Linked DNA regions of Endozoicomonas gorgoniicola. The protein of the gene in region 1 purifies or fractionates together with the protein of each later gene. This does not show direct contact. Links are inferred from orthologs where the notes say so. Each region holds a gene or a part of one and is shown on either strand. Other genes may lie near its edges. The genes, in order: NX722_RS12180 and NX722_RS01545.

Region 1 (10,150 bases):
GGTCGCTCATGTGAGGAGGCAGGGAAGGTGATTGCAGACCTGCTTTTTCCACAGCGTCCGGAAATTTTACCGGATGGGCTGTCGCCAGAACGACCTTTGGCGTCCGGGGGGCAAGGTTCAACTCCTGCAATGCCCGTACACCGGTGGCGGTGTGAGGGTCGGCAAGGTAGTTGGTTTCCTCGTGCAGTTGTGCAATGGTTGAGCAGGTGTCAGAGTCGTCAGTACGACAGCTTTCAAACAGCGCTTTGATTTCCAGCCAGTCTGCTTCAGGAGCCTGCAGTTTCCCGGTAGTCTGGAAGGTTTCCATCAGCTGTGCCAGCCGGTTTCCATCCCGACCCAGCATGTCAAACAGCAGGCGCTCAAAATTGCTGGACACCATGATATCCATACTGGGTGACAGGGTGTGTTCCAGTTGCTGCTTACGGTAGTCGTTATCTTTGAAGAAGCGGTGCAGAATGTCGTTCTGATTGGTGGCGACGATCAGCTTGCTAACCGGAAGGCCCATACCCCGGGCAATGTAACCGGCAAAGATATCGCCAAAGTTGCCGGTAGGAACCGAGAAGGCGATTTCACGATCCGGGGCGCCCAGCAGCAGTGCAGCATGGAAGTAATACACTACCTGCGCCATGATGCGCGCCCAGTTAATAGAGTTAACGGCTACCAGTCGTGTATTGTCCGGCAGGAAGGACTGGTCGGCAAAGGATTGTTTCACCATTGCCTGACAGTCATCAAAATTACCTTTGATGGCAATGTTGTTGACGTTGTCAGCCAGTACACTGGTCATCTGACGACGCTGGACTTCTGAAACCCGCTGATAAGGGTGCAGGATAAAAATATCCAGTGCATCGCTATGGCGGCAGCCTTCAATGGCTGCCGACCCGGTGTCGCCAGAGGTGGCTCCCAGTACAATGGCTTTTTCGCCACGCTCTGTCAGCACATGGTTCAGCAGCCGCCCAAGCAGTTGCAGGGCAAAGTCCTTGAACGCCAGTGTTGGACCGTGAAACAGCTCCATAATCCATTCGTTGCTGCCAATCTGGTGCAGAGGGGCAACAGCATTATGGCTGAAGGTATCTATTGTGCTGTAACTGTCGTCAATCAGCTGTTTCAGCGTGGTGTCATCAATTTCGCTACCAACAAAAGGCTTGATGATCGTGTATGCCAGCTCGTTATAAGGCAAGCCTCTTAGTTGACGAATGTCTTCTTTTGAGAACTGCGGCAGTTCTGCGGGTACATAAAGCCCGCCATCGCTGGCAAGACCTGCCAGCAGTACGTCCTGAAATCCTTTTGTCTTACCCTTCATCTCGCTAGTGCTGGATCGGGTTGTAATATATTTCATGTTTTCCCCTATGGTCCTTTATCACGCCCATACTTTAAGTCATGGCTCAGCAAAGCGCTTCGACACGAATATGGGCAACCGGAGCCTGCACATCTTCCAGGGCTTCAATTTTTGTCAGAGCCTGCTTCATAACCGACTCCTTGACGATTTCTGTGAGAATCACCACATCGGCATGCATGTCGTGTTCACGGGCGGCTTTCTGGGTCATTGCAGAAATGTTGATGTTGTTTTTGCCCAGCACAGAACTCAGTGCCGTGATCACACCGGGGTGGTCGTTTACATGAATACGCAGGTAGTAGGCGCAGTCGATCTCATCGGCAGGCAGCACTTCCAATGGTTGCATGGCGTCCGCACTGTAGCCAAGTGGGAAAGGCATTGACGGAGGTGTTTCCAGGTTGCGGGCGATGTCGATAATATCAGCCACAACGGAAGAGGCAGTAGGCTCTGCGCCTGCTCCGGGGCCTACCAGCATGGTTTCACCAATGGCATCGGCATTGATCACAACGGAATTGAGTACACCATTGATATTGGCCATCGGCCGATCAGCGGGGATCAGCGCCGGATGTACCCGAAGCTCAACGCCTTTAGTTGTTTTTTTGGAAATGCCCAGATGCTTGATTCGGTAACCCAGTTCTTCAGCGTATTGGATATCGCCTGGCGTCACCTGGCTGATGCCTTCTGTAAATGCTTTGTTAAACTGCAGTGGCATACCGAAAGCGATGGAAGCCATAATGGTCAGTTTGTGGCAGGCATCAATGCCTTCCACGTCAAAGGTTGGGTCGGCTTCGGCATAACCCAGCTCCTGGGCTTCTTTCAGCACCTCTTCGAACGGACGGTTTTTGTCGCCCATTTCGGTCAGGATAAAGTTACCAGTACCATTGATAATTCCGGCCAGCCAGTTGACATCATTGGCTGCCAGGCCTTCACGCAGGGTTTTGATAACCGGAATTCCCCCGGCCACAGCGGCTTCATAAGCGACAATGACATTGTTTTCCAGGGCAGCGTGAAAAATCTCATTACCGTGCTCAGCGATCAGGGCTTTGTTTGCGGTCACAACGTGTTTGCCGTTGCTGATGGCTGTCATGATCAGGTCTTTGGCAACGTCGTAACCGCCAATCAGTTCGACAACGATATCAATGTCAGGATTGCGCGCAACATCAAAGATATCGGTGGTAACGGATGTACGGCTGGTGTCGCAAGCCGGGTTGCCGCGACGGGTTCCTACCTGCTCAATAATGATGGGTCTGCCAGTTCGGGCAGTAATGCTTTCAGTGTTACGGGTTAATACATTGAAGGTACCGCTACCGACGGTACCCAGACCGCATATTCCTACCTTAACCGGTTTCAAAATGCTTCACCCTCTTATTAAAACTTATTGTTAATGGTTTATTCGACGTTGTGTGATTCTGCAGAAAGCCTGAAAGAGTGTTGTTGCTGTAGAGTCTGGATCGATACCGTGCCGACTTCCCGGGCAGAGTTGTATTATTCAGGTTTGTAAAACGCAGGGGCTGATTATAGCTACAAATACCGGGCTGATGCGAGCTTTGTCGTTGGTAGCGCAGCATGGCTACATTAAATCAACATTGATGATATGGTTGTCCAAAAATGGGGTTCTAGTGATCTGGTGTCCCCATACAAACTGCTTATTAAATAAAAAAATCAGTGTATTCGATGCAACGATAACAGAGATTGGGTGGCTCAATGTAGCAATACGTATAGCCAGTCTGCTCAACAGGCTGGGGTCAGGACTGAACTGGTCACGACTGATATAGTGAGCAGCCCGGACTGGAATTTTTTTTGCGAAATTGCCAACAAATAATTCCTGAAGTTGTCTGCGGATATACAATGGAAAATTTATTCTCAAATTTACTTCAAGCATCTCGACATCCTCTTTCCTATAGCCCATTCCTTTTACGGTATTAATTATGTTGTACAAATCGTCCTCCAGCTCACGGGGGCTTTTGTATTTATTTATAACTTTAACTTTTGAGTGGAGCTTCATGATGCAAGGCCAGATTGACTAAAAAGCTTTTAATGCGACTATAGTTCAGACAACATCAGTTCAGACAACATCCGACTTGTACTGTAGATGACACTTTATGAAATTATAGACCTCTGGCGCGAAGCTAAGGGGCGTTCCGTAAAGTTAATACAGCTGTCTGCAGAAAGCAGGTGCAGCTCAATATCGTCCAGCTTTCGTTCATCCAGTCTACCTGGGTCCAGAGTGGTGCGAGACTTTATCAGTGCGGGTTGATCAACCAGACACTGTCGTCCATCCGGATCATTAAGTTTGTACTGGTTAAAAGCAAGGGTTAATTCAACGACCAGTGTGCCGTCCGGTTGTGGTAGCAAGCGTGTTTCTATTTTGCGTTCCTGCGGAGCGATAACGTGATCTCCTTTCAGCTGCTCTGTAAATAACTGTTTCATGGCGTGGCACATAGCGTTGTATGGACTCTGACTGGCCAGGTCAGACACAACGGCCAGCATATGACCGGGGTAGCCGGCGCATAATTTTATCAGTTCCTTGCGGCAGTCTTCCTTGAAGCGCTCATTACTGTTTTCATTGTTCTCCTGCTGATACTCATAATTTTTTACTGCGGAATGGAACTGTAGCTCTCCTTCACCGTTGAAAATGGCGAAATTGGATTGTCGCAGAATATCAATTTCAAACTGTGCAGATATACCATCCGGGTTAACCTTGCGCGGATCGCCGCAGGCAACATTGTTGCAGGATTCCCAGCTGGATTCGCTGGCTTTATGGGAGCCTGCCAGCTGGTTTACCTGTAATTGCTTAATTCTGGGGTACAGGGCGTTACATAACGCTTTGGTATCCTGGATGACGGGTTCCGTGGGCTGCAAAAGGGCAGCCAGTCCCCGGTAATTTTCGTTGATTTTCTCAAGCTGAGATTGAAGGTGTTCAATTCTCGAGGCGGCTTCCAGCCCTGAGCTTTCTCTGACCAGTATCGTTGCCAGATCGTCTGATGAAAAGGTGCTAAGCAGCTGGGTAAGGGCTCTTATTTCCTTCAGGGCGTCTTCCTGCTCTTCTTCACTTAGAAGTCTCCATTCTTTCTGGCAGATTGTGTTGACACTGCTCGTGGAATGCTGGAGGAGGTTGCAGACCTGTTTGTCGGAATCTTGCAGCTCAACAAAGTCATAATTGCACAATAATTGTTCTGTTTTCTCATTTTTGCCTTCCTCTGTTGGTGCTGTTCCCAGAGAAATATTGCCCGTTAAAGTGGGGGATGGGAGCCGGGGCCTGGACTGGTCTTCCTCTTCAGGTGGGCATGTGTTCCATAGGGCATCCTCAATCAACGCAGTGAAGTTTTTGTCAAAATTGGCAACAGGCTCGTCGGGGCTCTGTATGGAGCTATTGGCAGAAATAACATTTCTTTGTCTAACGTCTTTTGTTTCCGGAAGGGCTGAGTCGGAGGGTGAACCGGCAGCCGTCTGGGAAGGTTCCGCAGGAACGATGGATACTTTCGTCGTTTTGCCGGAATTCGTCGTTTCGCCGGAATTCTCCGATTCCTTTTTCAGGTCGGGGAAGTCGAGCCAGTAGTTGTACCAGCTTGGTTTAGAGGCTGAGGTAGCGCTTTGTCCTTCCATAGTAATAAGTCCGTTTGGTTATCCCGATACTCTAAAGACAGCTCTGACCTGAGAAAGTTCAATGACCAATGCAGGGAAGGTGCGGTGAAGTTGCCTTGCCAGCAGGGCAGGCAACTATCTGTTAAGAGACATCCTGTTAAGAGACATCCTATTAAGAGACATCCATCCCATTAAGAGATATCTATCCCATTAAGAGCCATTCATCATTGAGAAGCAGCGGGGAGAGCGGGTGGGGTAATGCCCATAATTTTTGCCAGTTCGGCTGCAGGGCGGTAGCCCGGAATGGCCCGACCATCTTCCAGGAACAGGGCAGGTGTGCCATTGACACCCAGCTTGTTTCCCAGTTGATACTGCTGATCAACCAGCACTGCGCAGGAGCCTTCCGGTTGTGGTTCGCCTTTTTTGGTAACAGCCGTGGAGGGTATATCTTTGCCGGTTTTAAGGTCAGAAATAGCCTTTTTGCGGTCTTCTGCGCACCATGCGTTGACCATCTTGCTGTAGGCCGGGGAGTTCGGCCCGCCTCTTGGAAAGGCAAGATAGCGCAGTTCGATGCCCAGATCATTCATTGCCTGCACTTCCTGATGGAGTTTCCGGCAATAACCGCAGTCAACGTCGGTGAATGCATAAACGACACCTTTAACTTCGCCTTCGGGTTTAAAGCTGATCACATCGGCAGGCTTTATTTTGTTTAGCTGCCGGGCTACGGCGGTATTACGAACGCTTTCTGTCAAATTGGTAATGCCGCCGTCGTCTTCCAGCCGCAGCATATCGCCTCTGAGGATCATGCGGCCGTCTTTGCTGGCATAGATAACAACTCCTCCGGTCAGAACCACCATGTAGACATCTGACCACCCGGTTCGCTCAACACGTTCGATAGGAATATTGGGGTCACGGGACTTAAGCTGGATTTCTATCGCTTCACGGATTCCTGCCAGTTCTTTGTCGTAAGAGGCAACAGCCGTTGTTTCAGGCTTTTGGCTGGCTTTTTCTTCTGCCAGAAGAGGCTGTGTGGCTATCAGTCCAGCCAGAAGGATCAGTGCGCTGTGCCGCATGAGGGTTCCTCGTTTCTATTGTTTTTGGTCCAGGCCTTTTGGCTGGCTTGATTGTTGTTGGTTAAATCGTTACTGCTAACAGACTTGATCGGATTGTATGGCACAGAAGTTTAGTCGCTGTTGAGGCTTTGTCATCCCCGGGGGTGGTGTTCCGCGTGAAGTGTTTCCAGTCGGTGTCGCGCCACATGGGTGTAAATCTGGGTGGTGGATAGGTCGCTGTGTCCAAGCAGTAACTGAACCACCCGCAGGTCGGCACCGTGGTTAAGCAGGTGAGTGGCGAAGGCATGGCGTAATACATGGGGAGATACATCCGCTGTTATGCCTGCTGTCTGCTGGTGGTGCTTGATTCGGTGCCAGAAGGTCTGACGGGTCATGGGCTGGCCTCGTCGACCCGGAAACATGACCGGGCTGTCAATGTTATTGAGTAGTTCGGGTCTGGCACATTTCATATAGTCCAGAATCCGGGTCAGGGCTTCTTCTCCCATTGGGCATAAGCGTTCCCTGCCACCTTTGCCTGTGATTCGAACAATGCCCTGTCGCAGGTTGATCTGGTCTAACGTCAGCGTCACCAGTTCTGACACCCGTAAACCACAGGCGTAAAGTAGTTCCAGCATGCATCGGTCACGAAGACCCAGTGTAGTGTCGGTATCCGGTGCATTCAGGAGGGTTTCGACATCGGATTCTGTCAGGGTTTTAGGCAGTGAGCGACCCTGTCTGGGCAGTTCGATATTGGCGGTGATATCTCTGGCCAGTTCACCTTCCCTGAGCAGGAACCGGTAAAAACCACGCAGGCTCGAGAGGCTTCGGGCGGTTGAGGCAGGCTTGTAGCGTTGCTCGTAGCGCCAGGCAAGGTAGTGACTGAGGCTGTCACGGGTTGCTTCGGTCACCGGTTTCTGTTCGTGTTCCTGTAACCATTCCTGGAATTGCCTGAGATCACGTTGATAAGACGAGCGGGTATTCTCACTCAGGCCTTTTTCCAGCCAGAGATGCTGGAGAAACTGCGTAACGGGTTCGTTGGTTTGAGGGAGTTCAGGCATTGGTTCGACTGGTTGGTGTATTGAGTGGATGGTATAGGAATTCTGCCCCGGCAGGCAAATGGCCACGGGAAGGTGGGCGGCTGGGTGTGTTACTTGGTCATGGCTTGCTCTTGGGGGTGAAGTCTTCTCGACTTTAATAGTCATTTTTCCCTCTTGAGCAAGCCTTGATATTTCCGGGTTGGAGCCTTAAATCAGTGCAAATGGTCTATGTTTGACATACTGGCTAGTAAGGTGGATTGTTATGGTTACCGAGGTTTTTTCCACTGTTAATCCCTATACGCTCAATGTCCGTTGGAAAAAAGGGACGACAATCCCCGTTCCCACTACGAGAGTAGGCCTGTGCGTGGGCATGACGATAATCTGGATAAAAAAAAGTATGGCCAATGGTGCCCTTAATTCATTTGATGAGCTGGGTTCGGTATCTTTGATGGGTGTTATATCGTCAGCGTACAATAACTTAATCGTCCCCCGTGTTAGAAAGCAGCTAAATTTCTTGCAGGAAATGAGTGATTTTCTATTGGGTAACGGATTATCCGTTGAATATTGCAGATATGGGCTAAGTCAATTCGATCCTTTCATGAATGCTTGTGACATATCGCTAAGGGAGGGGTTTCATTTAATTTACCTGATGGGTAATCTGGAAAATATGGGGCATGTTATGGGAACGCGGGTTCAGGGGAATGAGCTGGACTTTTTTGACTCCACACTTGCTTTGTACCGTTTTAACGACTCAGCTGAATTCATGCATAAGGTTTCCGCTCATATTTATCTCAATTATCAACCTGTCCTGAACTGTAACTGGTATATTGCCAGAGTGACTCCCTACCCCAAAAAATAGCGTTGGTTGGGGAGGGCAGAGATCAGGTACAAAAAAAGCGACCGAAGTCGCTTTTTTTGATGTCTAACAAAAGTTGCCGGATTGTCAGAACAATAAATAAAGATTTTTCCGGTCCCGGTTTGAGCCGGGATCAAAGCGATCTTACTTGAGCTTTTCCTTGATGCGAGCAGCCTTACCGCTACGCTCACGCAGGTAGTACAGCTTGGCTTGACGAACGTCACCACGGCGCTTAACAGTGATGGAGTCGATCAGTGGGCTGTAAGTCTGGAATACACGCTCAACGCCAACACCGCTGGAGATTTTACGAACGGTGAAAGCAGAGTTCAGGCCACGCTTACGGATAGCGATAACAACACCTTCAAACGCCTGCAGACGCTCACGGTTGCCTTCTTTTACCTTAACTTGTACAACAACGGTGTCACCCTGTGCGAAGGCAGGGATTTCCTTGTTCATTTGCTCGTTTTCGAGCGCTTCAATAATTCTGTTCTTGCTCATTTTAGCTTTTGCTCCCGATAGTCAAGATTTCCGCCAAATTAAGGGTTTACCCTTTGCTGGCTTCGCTGTGTTCACGCTGGAACTCAGCAAGTAATTTCTTTTCCTCGCCGGTCAGCTCACGACCTTCAAGCAGGTCAGGGCGTCGCAGCCAGGTTCTGCCCAGAGACTGTTTCAGGCGCCATTCGCGAATTCGCTGGTGGTTGCCTGACATCAGTACTTCCGGCACTGCCTGTCCTTCAAATACTTCCGGACGGGTGTAGTGCGGGCAGTCAAGAAGGCCGTCCGCAAAGGAGTCTTCTTGGGCGGAATCCTTATGACCCAGGGTGCCCGGTACAAAGCGTGATACTGCATCAATCAGGGTCATGGAGGCGAGTTCGCCACCACTTAATACGTAATCCCCAATCGACCATTCCTCGTCGATTTCGTTGTTGATTACGCGCTCATCAATACCTTCATACCGCCCCGCTACCAGAATGATCCGCTTTTTTGCGGCGAGTTCCTGAACCCCTGCCTGATCTAACGGGCGTCCCTGGGGAGACAGGTATATCACTGTGGCATCGGTTCCAGCAGCTTGTTTTGCTGCATGGATGGCGTCACGCAGAGGTTGAATTTTCATCAACATGCCGGGACCACCGCCATAAGGTCGGTCATCCACAGTCCGGTGTTTGTCGTGGGTAAAGTCCCGGGGATTCCAGGTTTCTACCGCTACACTGCCTTCCTTAACGGCTCGCCCGGAAATACCGTGTTCGGTAATCGCGCGAAACATTTCAGGAAACAGTGTGACCACACCGAACCACATATCTGCCGTTATGGCATCATTGTTGTGATGTTCCATAACGGATTAAAATTCCGGATCCCAGTCAATCCGAATGAACCCTGCTTCAGGGTTCACTTCTTCAATCACCTGATCGACCAGCCACGGCACAAGGCGTTCGGACTTGTCGATACTGCCCCTGCAGGGGCGAATCACCAGAACATCATTGGCTCCGGTTTCCATCAGATGACTGACTCTGCCCAGAAGAAGGTCTTCGCCTGCATCGCTGCGGGTGATGACATTCAGTCCTTCGAGTTCGTGCCAATAAATTTCATCATCGGCAGCCTCGGGCAGTTCGCTGGCGTGAACCTTGATCTCGGCACCACAATACTGGCGGGCGATATCCCGGTCATCACAACCTGCGATGTGTGCGACCAGGCCCTTTGCCTGACGGCGGCCCTGATCGACTTCAATGGTCTGCTGGCGACCATTGTGATCCAGAATCCAGTGCTTGTAATCCAGGATGTTGGTCATGGGGTCCGTGTGTGAATACACCTTTACCCAACCCTTGATCCCGTATACAGCAGTGATTTTTCCCAGAGTCACCAGACCCTTGCTGGATGCTTCAACTGCAGCTTTTGTCACTGGTAAATTCCTTCAAACAGCGGATTAAGCAGCTTTCTGAGCTTCTTTAACCAGCTGAGCTACGCGATCGGACATGCCTGCGCCCTGGCCCAGCCAGAACTCAACACGTTCGTTGTCTACACGCAGACGCTCTTCCTGACCACGGGCGGTAGGGTTGAAGAAACCTACGCGCTCGATAAAACGGCCGCTGTTAGCCTTACGGCTGTCAGCTACGGTCAGGTGGTAAAATGGGCGCTTCTTGGAACCGCCGCGAGCGAGACGAATTGTTACCATGGAATGGGTTTCCTGTAATCGTGGTCCGGCAACTTTTGCATCGGTATTCTGGCTTGCTTCCGTTGCTTGTGAAATAAGCATTTTCTGCAGACACAGACTACCTGACGGGATAAACCC
Region 2 (10,121 bases), 2.3 Mb from region 1 along the record:
AGGTAGCCATTCCGCTGGATCTTCCCAACGAAGATGACCTGATAGAAATAGAGGAACAGATCCTGCTGCCCATACCCTACGAATTTCGTGAATTCCTGTTACAGGTAAGCGATGTCGTCTATGGTTCAATGGAGCCGGTCACCATTGCTGACTCCCATTCACACACCTATCTGCCAGAAGTCACTGCAACCGCCTGGGATCTGGGTGTTCCCAGAGACCTGATCCCAATCTGCGAATACAATGGCGATTACTACTGCGTTTCCGCTGAAGGCGAAGTCGGTCTCTGGTCAGACGGTGAACTGCAGGAAGAAGAAACGTGGCCTACGGTCTGGCACTGGGCTAAGAACGTCTGGTTGCAAAGTTAACTGACAACACTTCCCGCTCTGTTGCTTTTCCAGGCAGCCATTACCATTAGGGAAAAATGCAGTGTTCATCCCTTCGGTGTTGGCACTGCATCGCCCTGACCAAATGACTGGAATCAGATTTTCGCAGAACGTGAGGCGGGTATGTGACTGACCGCCCCCCTGACAAGGCCAATCATGCCTGCAAGAGGCGTTAAAGCCAGCCCCACTGCCGCACCTGCAACTCCGCCAACAATATAGCCTGCACTTCCAGCCAGCGACTCAGCTGGACTGACTATGCTACCGAGTTGCCTGCCAGCTTGTGACCCTGGAAGGAAAACTGCCGCTAACGCTAAGGGTACAGTAATAGGGCACAGGGCTCCGAGAATTGCGGAAGCACCAACAAATTTACCCAGCTTCTCCGTAATGTTTGCGGCATACCGGGTACTGTTTACGATGGTGCTTTTCATGTAGCTGCCCGCCACTTTAAACGGTCGGGCTATTCTGCTCATGATGGATGTTTTTGGTGGCTTCGTCTGGTCGGCAGCCATCCGGGAAAGATACTTGTGTCCGTTTTCTTCCGTTACCCCCATTCCATTCAGCGTACCGGCCCCTCTGGGTTCATCGGAATGGAGTGTTGTATCAGATTGGCCGACCCCGAAAGTGCCGATTGTGGGATGATTAAGAAATTGTGTTGAGTGCATATCATTTACTCCTTATTCTTTTTAATTAAAAGTTATTATTGGTTGGCTTTTTAATACTCTTTAAATTATGACCCGTGCTTTTGAAAATACACTGACTACGCGGTTAGTGTGCCTAACACTTTATGGAAGAAACGCTTCCACTGACTGATACCCACTTCATAGCGAAGAAGACCGCAGCAGTATTTTCTAATCCCCGATTGACTGCTACACTCTCCACCACATTTAACCAACCCATCATCCGGCTTCCTGAACATATCCCCTGATAATGCGTTGTACAATCAATGGACAACAATATGGACAACAATAATGAAAACCGTTGTTTGCGCCCTCTACAAATTCGTGACTCTCACCGACTACCAGTCCCTGCGCCTGCCCCTGTCCGAGGCGATGCACCGACTTCAAATCCGGGGAACCCTACTGCTTGCCCATGAAGGCATTAATGGCACGGTGGCCGGAAGCCGTGAAAACATTGATAACCTTCTGGACTGGCTGAGAGATGATCCCAGACTAAGCGACCTGACCACCAAAGAGTCTTTCACGGATCAGCAGCCTTTCAAACGCACCAGAGTCAAACTGAAAAAAGAAATTGTCACCATGGGGGTCGGGAATATCGACCCGAACCTGAGTGCTGGCACTTATGTAAAACCTCAGGACTGGAACCGACTGATTTCAGATCCGGAGGTAGTCGTGGTCGATACCCGCAATGCTTACGAAGTCCAGGTGGGAACCTTCAGGCATGCTACCAACCCGCAAACCGAAACATTCCGGGAGTTTCCTGAATACGCTGACAAACACCTTGACCCGGCCAGACACAAAAAAGTCGCCATGTTCTGCACTGGTGGTATTCGCTGCGAAAAATCAACGGCCTACCTTAAACAAAAGGGCTTCGAACAGGTGTATCACCTGCAGGGTGGCATCCTCAAATATCTGGAAGACGTTCCGGAAACAGAATCACTCTGGGAAGGCGAATGCTTTGTCTTTGATGACCGCGTCACCGTCAACCACCAGCTGGAGCAGGGACAATACGACCAGTGTCACGCCTGCCGCCTGCCCATTACCGAGGAAGATAAAGCCAGCCCGTTTTATGAGCAGGGGGTCAGCTGCCCACACTGCCATAACAAACATTCCAGCCAGCAGAAGCAGCGTTTCAAGGAGCGGGAAAAGCAGATGCAGCTGGCTAAAGCCAGAGGCGAGGCTCATATCGGTGGGCAGGTTGCGGATACCGTAACATCACGACGCAAACAGAAAATCCGCGACAGGGAGCGTCAGCGCTCCCGAAGTCAGACGATCAGACAAAAAGCTGAGTCACAGCGTTCAGAGTAAGAAGCCCACTGCGAAAACTGTGAACCAGCAAGCCACTGGCTGCCAGAGTGGTCAGTGGAATCAGGCGCCTCTTTTCCTCTCGACTGAAATACCAGAAGGTTCCGGCAGACGTCACCATCAGCATAATCAACTGGGCAAAATGCGGTTCAATATCAAGGGAAGCCGCCATAATGCCAATGCAGCCCGCAATATTGATAAACAGCCACAACGGCGACAGCCTTTTCCCGATGCTGCCCAGAACAGGAAATTTTATCAATGCCCCTCCCGTCCAGGCTTTTGGCTGAATATCAGAAGACAGATGCAGGGCAATACCCAGCGACAAACCGGCAGCAATGGCAGGTAATGCCATAAAATACACGACCATCGGCAACAGTAAGGAATGCGTCAAGCCGGAACGATGGCTTAACCCTGGTATTAAAAAATCCCAGTCCGGCCAGCGTACTCCTGCCATCATGCCAGCCAGAAACAGAAGAGGGTTTTTCCATTGCGCAATCATTGTCCAGTACGGAAAAGCATTTTCCGCACTATAGACAGAAGCAGTTATAGCAATCGCCACCAATGGCGCAGTCAGGAGTCGCATAGACAACAAACAATCGACAAACAAACAAAATGGCTGCGAACTATACAACCATTAACCTACGAATTGAAAGGCAAAGATGGTTTGTAAAGACGTACTGGGTGATTGTGGTAAGCAGCCTGTCAAATCAACAGGTTTGGTTAAGTACCGACTATTTTCTTGCAGCCAGTGAATATATGGGCTATTTAATTCAGGGAAGATAATACTTCTCATTTGTATTAACAATTAATCATTAGATATACCATCCAGATCTCCGGAGGTTGTTTTCATTAATCCAGCTTCCGCCGGTATAGAGCAGCCTGCTTTGTTTGGCTGTGAGGACAGTCTTTATATGAATAAAGTCAAACGCTTTAACATCCTGTACCTGTTCGTACTTGTCATGTACGGATTTTTAGATAAAGCCGTGGCGATCCCCACAAACGCCACCACGCTTAGCACCACTGAGCAGCCTGCTTCTCCATCAGAGTCACCTATGGACCGTTTGAACAGGCTTTGTAATTTTTCGGTTAACATGGGTCGCCTGGATGCAAGTAACGATGCCATTGTGAAAGTCATTGCTGATGGCATGGAAAAATTTTTCCGGGAACACCCGGATGAAGAGATCAGGCGATGTATTATAGAGGTACCTGAACAAAAGTTTAATCTTGATAAACGTATTAATGGTTATAACGATTCCAAAAGTTGGCACGAAAGATTTGGCACAGCTTTTTTACTGGTTGGAAAGGCATACGGTGTCAACATTAGAGAGAATGAGGCATCGTGTACTATAGGGAGCACGTTTATCGCTGGAGAAGATAAAGGGGTTTCGAGTCATATACCGAAAACCTGGACCAATTATTTTTTTGTTACGGATGCAATTACTCTTGATTCCGGTCAAAAGCTTATTGGTATTCCAATTGATGTTAACAAGGTCGCATTGGCGGAAGACTATCATATTTCTATGGCACGAAGAATTTCTGCTAGCTTTTCATGCCATTGGCACTCAACAGACGCCACTTTTAATCAAAATACTAAAAGAGATAATCTTATAAGACTTGCGGGTTCTGGAGTCGTTATTTCAGGCATAACAAACGCCACTTCCTTTTCATATAGACAAAGCTATAGCAAACTGTGTTATCAATATGGGCATTTTGGGTCCAGAAGATTGCACCGTAGAACCATATATCCTGATATGGTGTATTCGGATATGATTAAAATAGACCTGCAGCCAATGAGCTTCAATTATCCCGAGGGATACAGTCTCATCAAAATCACTAACAGCAATCTGTTCCAGATAAATGACGCAATAGTTAATATGTCACTAGAAGAAAATCATCAGGATATTTTTTCAAGATGGCTTGATGACAGGGTGTTTATTAGTTTTCGCAATAATACTTTTAGCTCATGCTATGCCAGTAAAAACAGAGTTCCTAAGAAAGACATTGATACCCCTTTGAAAATAAATCTTCAATATACAGATTATTCAAACAATACGAGAAAAACTCATGTTTTGGATTTCCAGGACAACAAATTCATCACTGACGTCAGAGAAGTATTAGATTTAAAAGTTGCTCCAAATTCTGCAACACTCATAAAGGATAACAGCCTTACTTCTCTGGGTTTTAGTGCGGGAAGAACAGCAGGAATCATTATTTCTGGAATTACAAAGCCGGAGCTGGCAAGCCTGACCTCTCCAGGTTTCCAATTTGAAAATAATGACATTTCCGGTTTTATGACTTCGATTGCTCTGCTCGGACAGCTCGATCTTCACTTAAAATCGAATAAACTCTTAGGGAAGCAACAACCGTTTGGAAGAACGGACTTTCAGATTTATCCAATAAAACTTTCCGGTGATAACAACAACAGCTACCTGAAAGAAATTGAGTCTCCCTGCGAAGCTCTGGAAGAAACAAGCATAGAGGGAGGATTTATATTTTCCGATGGCACGCCCTGCCCTTCTGGTTACATATCTCCTTCTGCTTCCACTTTTACCACCACACCAATGACAAGCCTGGCAGCCACGTCTCTTATTCGCTCAGCTAGTCGGCTTCAAAGCATAACGCCGGGCATTCAGACGACGCCGGTTGTCACAACGTCAAAGGTCAAACTTTCGTCAGAGACCAACATTGCCCCTGCTGTCTCCCAAACAATGGAGAACAGAATCACAACAACAACCAGTACACCAGGTTCAGCATCTACTACCAGCTCAAATTCAATGCTTGTGAACAGCTCGCCGACACCATTGACCCCTTCTCCATCCATGCCAGTCATGTCGACACCCAGTGCGTCAGGCTCAGCACCCACTGTTAGCTCAAATTCAATGCTTGTGAACAGCTCGCCGACACCATTGACCCCTTCTCCATCCATGCCAATCATGTCGACACCCAGTGCGTCAGGCTCAGCACTCACTGTCAGCTCAAATTCAATGCTTGTGAACAGCTCGCCGACACCATTGACCCCTTCTCCATCCATGCCAGTCATGTCGACACCCAGTGCGTCAGGCTCAGCACTCACTGTCAGCTCAAATTCAATGCTTGTGAACAGCTCGCCGACACCATTACCCCCTTCTCCATCCATGCCAGTCATGTCGACACCCAGTGCGTCAGGCTCAGCACCCACTGTCAGCTCAAATTCAATGCTTGTGAACAGCTCGCCAGTACCACCGACACCATCGACTCCGTCTATCACTCCGTCCCTTGACGCAACCTGGAAAAACAGCTCTGAACTTGTGAAAAAAAAAACAGGAACTCCGACGCCTCCTTAAGTAACGGAGGCATAGCAGGAGTCAGTATTGGCGCGGGCGCGGTACTGGCAGGCGTATTTTGCGCTGGCTTATACGTTTACTATCGCTATAAGCGAGCAGTCTCCCAACCTTTTCCAGAAACCGAAGCCAATATTCCACTGACTGATTATGACTGTAAAATACCCTGATATATTACCGCTATAACGCAATAAAAAAGCCGGGCAGTTTGTTGTTACCTGCCCGGCTTTTTTAATCAGCATCCGCTAATTAATGCTCGTGGCCATCCGGCCCATGCACATGTCCGTGATCCAGCTCTTCCTGAGTGGCATCACGCACTTCCACCACCTCAACATCAAAGAACAGGTCTTCTCCGGCCAGAGTATGGTTGGCATCAATCACCACCTGCTTCTCTTCTTCGCTGATGGCAATGATGGTCACAACACGAGGACCAATCGCGGTGTCAGCATGGAACTGCATACCCACTTCCACCTGGTGATCACCAAACTGTTCCAGCGGCACTGGCTGAACCAGACTTTCGTCGTATTCACCATAACCTTCAGCCGCTTCGATAGACACTTTCAGCTTGTCACCCGCCTGCTTGCCTGCCAGCGCAGTTTCCAGAGCTTCCAGAATATTCCCGGCGCCCTGGAGATAAGCCAGAGGCTCGTGACCTTCGGAGCTGTCCATGACCTCACCGCCCTGGTTCTTCAGGGTGTAATGAATCTTTACGACCTTGTTGTCGGAAATTACCATTCGTTCATTATCTCTGGGATGTATTTAATTCAACAGCATACCTGCCTGTCCAACAAACTGACAGTGTTTTATCCCCCATACAGGCTGCGTGCATCCATGATGTCACTACCGCCAGAGGTGCGTTCCCTGCCTGCACTCAGGTGTCATAAGCCCTGCAAATGCTCTATCCTTGAGTCACACTCATCACGGCAGGGAGTAGCGATGTGCTAGTTCCCCTCAGCACTTTATGTGAACACTGTTCTCATTCATTTTCTCTGGGAGAGGCCGCAGAGCGAAGCATTATTGAGTTCTGGCGCAAACACACGCTGATCATCAATCGGGATAATGCCCTTGACCAGTTACTGGTGCGCATCCAGTGCGACGCAGGTACTGCCAGTAACCGTTCTCTTGAAGGTTCACTGTTACAACACAGCGACGAGACAACACCTCTTCTGGCAAGCAGCCAGCATGCGGTGGGACAAAGAACCAACAGGCATCCTCTTTTTTTTCGTGCGCACCATATGTTCAGCGCGCTGCACCAGAACTCCTACCTGAGGAGCGCCAGAGTATTGAGACAATACCAGCACTTAATGGAGAGTCTTCGGGAGTTTTCCTATGAGGCAGTCCAGGATCTGGATGACGACGCCGCAAACGATCTGATGACGTTGCTCGGACAGGTGGAACCCCTGATGGGACAAATGGCCGGTATTGCTGCAGGCAGACCTCAGCCCAGTACCTTACAGCATTTGCGACATCTGGCAACCCGTGTTCCGGTTTACACGCTGGTAGGAAGCGCCATGAGTACCCTGCTTACAACACTGATTGGTGGTTTTTATAGTATGGCCACCTGCCAGGAAGACGACGAATGTCTGAATGCTCAGATCAAAGTGGGTGCGGCCGGCGCCGGGATTGTTTTTTTTGGGGCAGCAGCCATCATTTATCGCTGCCGTTGTGATCCGGCTATACGAGAGTTGAGAAGAATACGGCAATCTCACTCCCACTCCGTTTAATTCACAGGTAGCTGAGGCTGGGAGCCATCAGGCAGCAGCGGCTGCCGGATTAGAGTGATGTACCCTGTTGCACACCTGCTGATGAACAGATGCCGACTCAACGCCACTTTGCTGACTGAGGTCCAGGATATACATGGCCAGCTCCGGGTTCACACCCACTCCTTCCACACCATAAAGTAAACGTAAACCCCAGCGGTAGGCATCCTCCTTGCTCAGTTCGCTTTCCCTGCCTTCAACGATTAGCTGTTGCTGTTTATCCAGCTCACTGACCCGCTTCGGATCCGGGTTCAGGAACATGCAGTCAGCATTCTGCGCCCTGCTCACCAGTATCTGTCCTGCACAATCCCTGATATCACTTTGCGCATTCGTCGCAAGGCGCTCCAGTTTTGCCACCGCTGTATAGAATTCATATATGTCTGTTGTCCGGGTCAGGGTATCACCACACTGTGCCAGAATGGCATAAGGATCGTTGGCCTGAGCCTTCTCATTCAACCGCTGACTGGCTCGGGTGTATCCACCTCTGGATGCCCTGGCTAACAGGCTGGCAACCCTTGCCTGCTGCACGCGAAGCCGCTTTTCATCACCTTCCTTCAATGGCTGGCTTTCTGATGGAGAGCTATCTGGTGACGAGTTCTCTAAAGGAATGTCCATCTGATCGTTCAGGAGAACGGCGGCAAAATAGTTCAGTCGGGGGTTATAGGGTGCCTGCTCCAGAGCCTGTTCCATTACTGTCAGAGCCTTTTCCGGTTCGCCTTCACGTTGCAGGTTCTGGAATAAAAGGACAGGGTCAACCTGTCGGGCATAAGGTTCAGCCCTGAAGGTATCCAGACTTTCTGCTGGCGACTGGATAAACTCCCTGACCTGCAAGGCTCTGTTAACCGTTTCCGGATACTGAAGGAACAAACGGTAAAACACTGGCAGGTCAGCCACAGCCTCTGGATTTCCTGCCCTCGCCTGTTCCAGAATACTGTTCATATCAACCCGCTGAAGAATACTGACGGCCTCCTGCTTCGGGGCCATCCTGCAGGTTTCCTCCAGTACTCGCAGGCTGTCTTTTTTTCCGGTGCTGACACGATTATTGACGCTATGCAGCAGCTCCCGATAGTTGTTGTTCATTCCCATCAGTTGCACACCGGTGTTTTCGTGCAACAGCCCGGCTACCGACACCCCGCCTTTTTCATTCATATGCTCTGAGCCAACCTTGAAAAGCGGTACCGGCAAATGCCAGCCTTTTACGTTCAGTTCCAGCCACAGCCGCCCCTCATGAACATTGATAGCCGATACATCCAGACGATTAACCAGCCCCTGGAACATCCCCAGCAGGTAGCCTGCTGCCTGCCCCGTCATGGTTTTTCCGGCTTCCTGAGTATGCTCGATATCCAGTCCGGATACCTGCGACTGGTCGCTGAGAATTTCGCCATTCATGACCTTGAGGGAGATATCACAACGGAAAATTCGCCCTTCAACCAGTGCCGGGGTAATCCATTGCCGATACGCCTCCGGCAATAGTTCAATATTTTTCAACAACTCACTGCCATCCAGCTCAACCCGGTTTAACCGGATCATCCCACTGCCTTGTTCATCCAGGTCAGCCTCTACCTCACCTAGCCTGACACCCGCTATTCCAAGGTCATTTAATTTAAGTGACTGCAACTGAGCATAAGCCAGGGTTTCAGGCACATCCTGAACACCACCTGCATTTTGCTGCACAGCCAGATCCAAAGCTTCAACACTCCCTGAACCACGCACTGGCACCCGCCACTCATTGCCCGGACTTTTTACCCGAATATCGCCAGAGCCTTTGCCTTTGATACCATCCATTCTGACATGATTGCCACGACCCTCTTCCTGAGCCTGACTGTCCACGACAACGGAATCAAAGGATAAACGGCCACTGCCAGGCAGAGAGACTTCCAGCGGACCTTTGGCGATCATCATGGTTTCCGGCGTTGTCTTTATATCAACCTGCCCCAGTTCACCGTGGTAATGGGTTTCACCGTCTTTTTTGATGACTGAGAGTTCTGCATCAAGCCCCTGTACACGACCATGGAGGTCCAGTTTCAGCTCTTTGTCCGGTAATTCCTCACGCAGATCGACATCCATCATAAAGTCGTTAAGTCTGGTCGTTACCGAACGGTCGCTTCCCTTTCTTTCAATATTTACATGTACTTCTCCGGCACCAAGATCCAGATAGGTTGCGCCTTCATTAAACGCTTCCAGCTGGTCCGCCCATATATCCAGCTGCTCCTGCCCCAGAGTCTTGCAAGAGCGCTGTTCGTGAATACAGTCCATATTAAAATCTATTTCAGCGCGAGCGATGTTTGCCCTGAAACGCTCTGAATGCTTGCTCAAAACACCGGAAGCGGTTGAAGTGACCGGTGCGTCCCCGGGCATCACCGCCATCGGAACCTGTATCATTTTCTTCAGGGTACGACTGGCAAGATCAGAAGCCTGTTCAGTATCACAGTACAGGTTGCCTGTCTGCAGACTGAAACCCCTGGTTTCCTTTTCGCCATCCTGCACTTCATGAGCCTGACGGCATTTCATCTGTCCACAGAGGTCTTCAACCTTTAACATGGGATGCTTCTGGTCATGGTCAAACAGCTCCAGTTCATCAACCCGAAAATCGACAGGCATTTTCAGATCGGCCATCAGCCGTTCAATCAGGCGACGATTACCATAAACAGATCGAGCAGCGATACGACTGACGGC

Evidence for each region.
Region 2: the proteins of NX722_RS12180 (region 1) and NX722_RS01545 purify together in Escherichia coli (affinity purification with mass spectrometry, with the first as the bait; 2 studies listed by BioGRID). This does not show direct contact. The link is inferred for Endozoicomonas gorgoniicola from one-to-one orthologs.

Annotation. Positions count from the first base shown.
Region 1 is NZ_JAPFCC010000001.1:2,643,867-2,654,016, reverse strand. Bases 4,068-6,970 are described here. They hold NX722_RS12180 (DsbC family protein), read right to left. Parts: upstream 5,992-6,970; coding sequence 5,143-5,991; downstream 4,068-5,142. Other genes in these bases: xerD (site-specific tyrosine recombinase XerD), read right to left, coding at 6,123-6,970; NX722_RS12185 (hypothetical protein), read right to left, coding at 4,068-4,939. In the rest of the region: thrC (threonine synthase), read right to left, coding at 1-1,336; NX722_RS12195 (homoserine dehydrogenase), read right to left, coding at 1,383-2,684; NX722_RS12190 (hypothetical protein), read right to left, coding at 2,904-3,215; more of NX722_RS12185, read right to left, coding at 3,434-4,067; more of xerD, read right to left, coding at 6,971-7,028; NX722_RS12170 (C58 family peptidase), read left to right, coding at 7,270-7,866; rplS (50S ribosomal protein L19), read right to left, coding at 8,008-8,361; tRNA (guanosine(37)-N1)-methyltransferase TrmD, read right to left, coding at 8,408-9,160; ribosome maturation factor RimM, read right to left, coding at 9,203-9,760; rpsP (30S ribosomal protein S16), read right to left, coding at 9,785-10,033. UniProt on the Escherichia coli protein: Acts as a disulfide isomerase, interacting with incorrectly folded proteins to correct non-native disulfide bonds.
Region 2 is NZ_JAPFCC010000001.1:341,593-351,713, reverse strand. Bases 4,678-7,551 are described here. They hold NX722_RS01545 (FKBP-type peptidyl-prolyl cis-trans isomerase), read right to left. Parts: upstream 6,421-7,551; coding sequence 5,935-6,420; downstream 4,678-5,934. Other genes in these bases: NX722_RS01535 (hypothetical protein), read right to left, coding at 7,437-7,551; NX722_RS01540 (hypothetical protein), read left to right, coding at 6,624-7,409; NX722_RS01550 (hypothetical protein), read left to right, coding at 4,678-5,688. Also shown: NX722_RS01570 (SMI1/KNR4 family protein), read left to right, coding at 1-365; NX722_RS01565 (hypothetical protein), read right to left, coding at 479-1,045; oxygen-dependent tRNA uridine(34) hydroxylase TrhO, read left to right, coding at 1,352-2,368; NX722_RS01555 (hypothetical protein), read right to left, coding at 2,334-2,972; more of NX722_RS01550, read left to right, coding at 3,277-4,677; more of NX722_RS01535, read right to left, coding at 7,552-10,121. UniProt on the Escherichia coli protein: Folding helper with both chaperone and peptidyl-prolyl cis-trans isomerase (PPIase) activities. Chaperone activity prevents aggregation of unfolded or partially folded proteins and promotes their correct folding.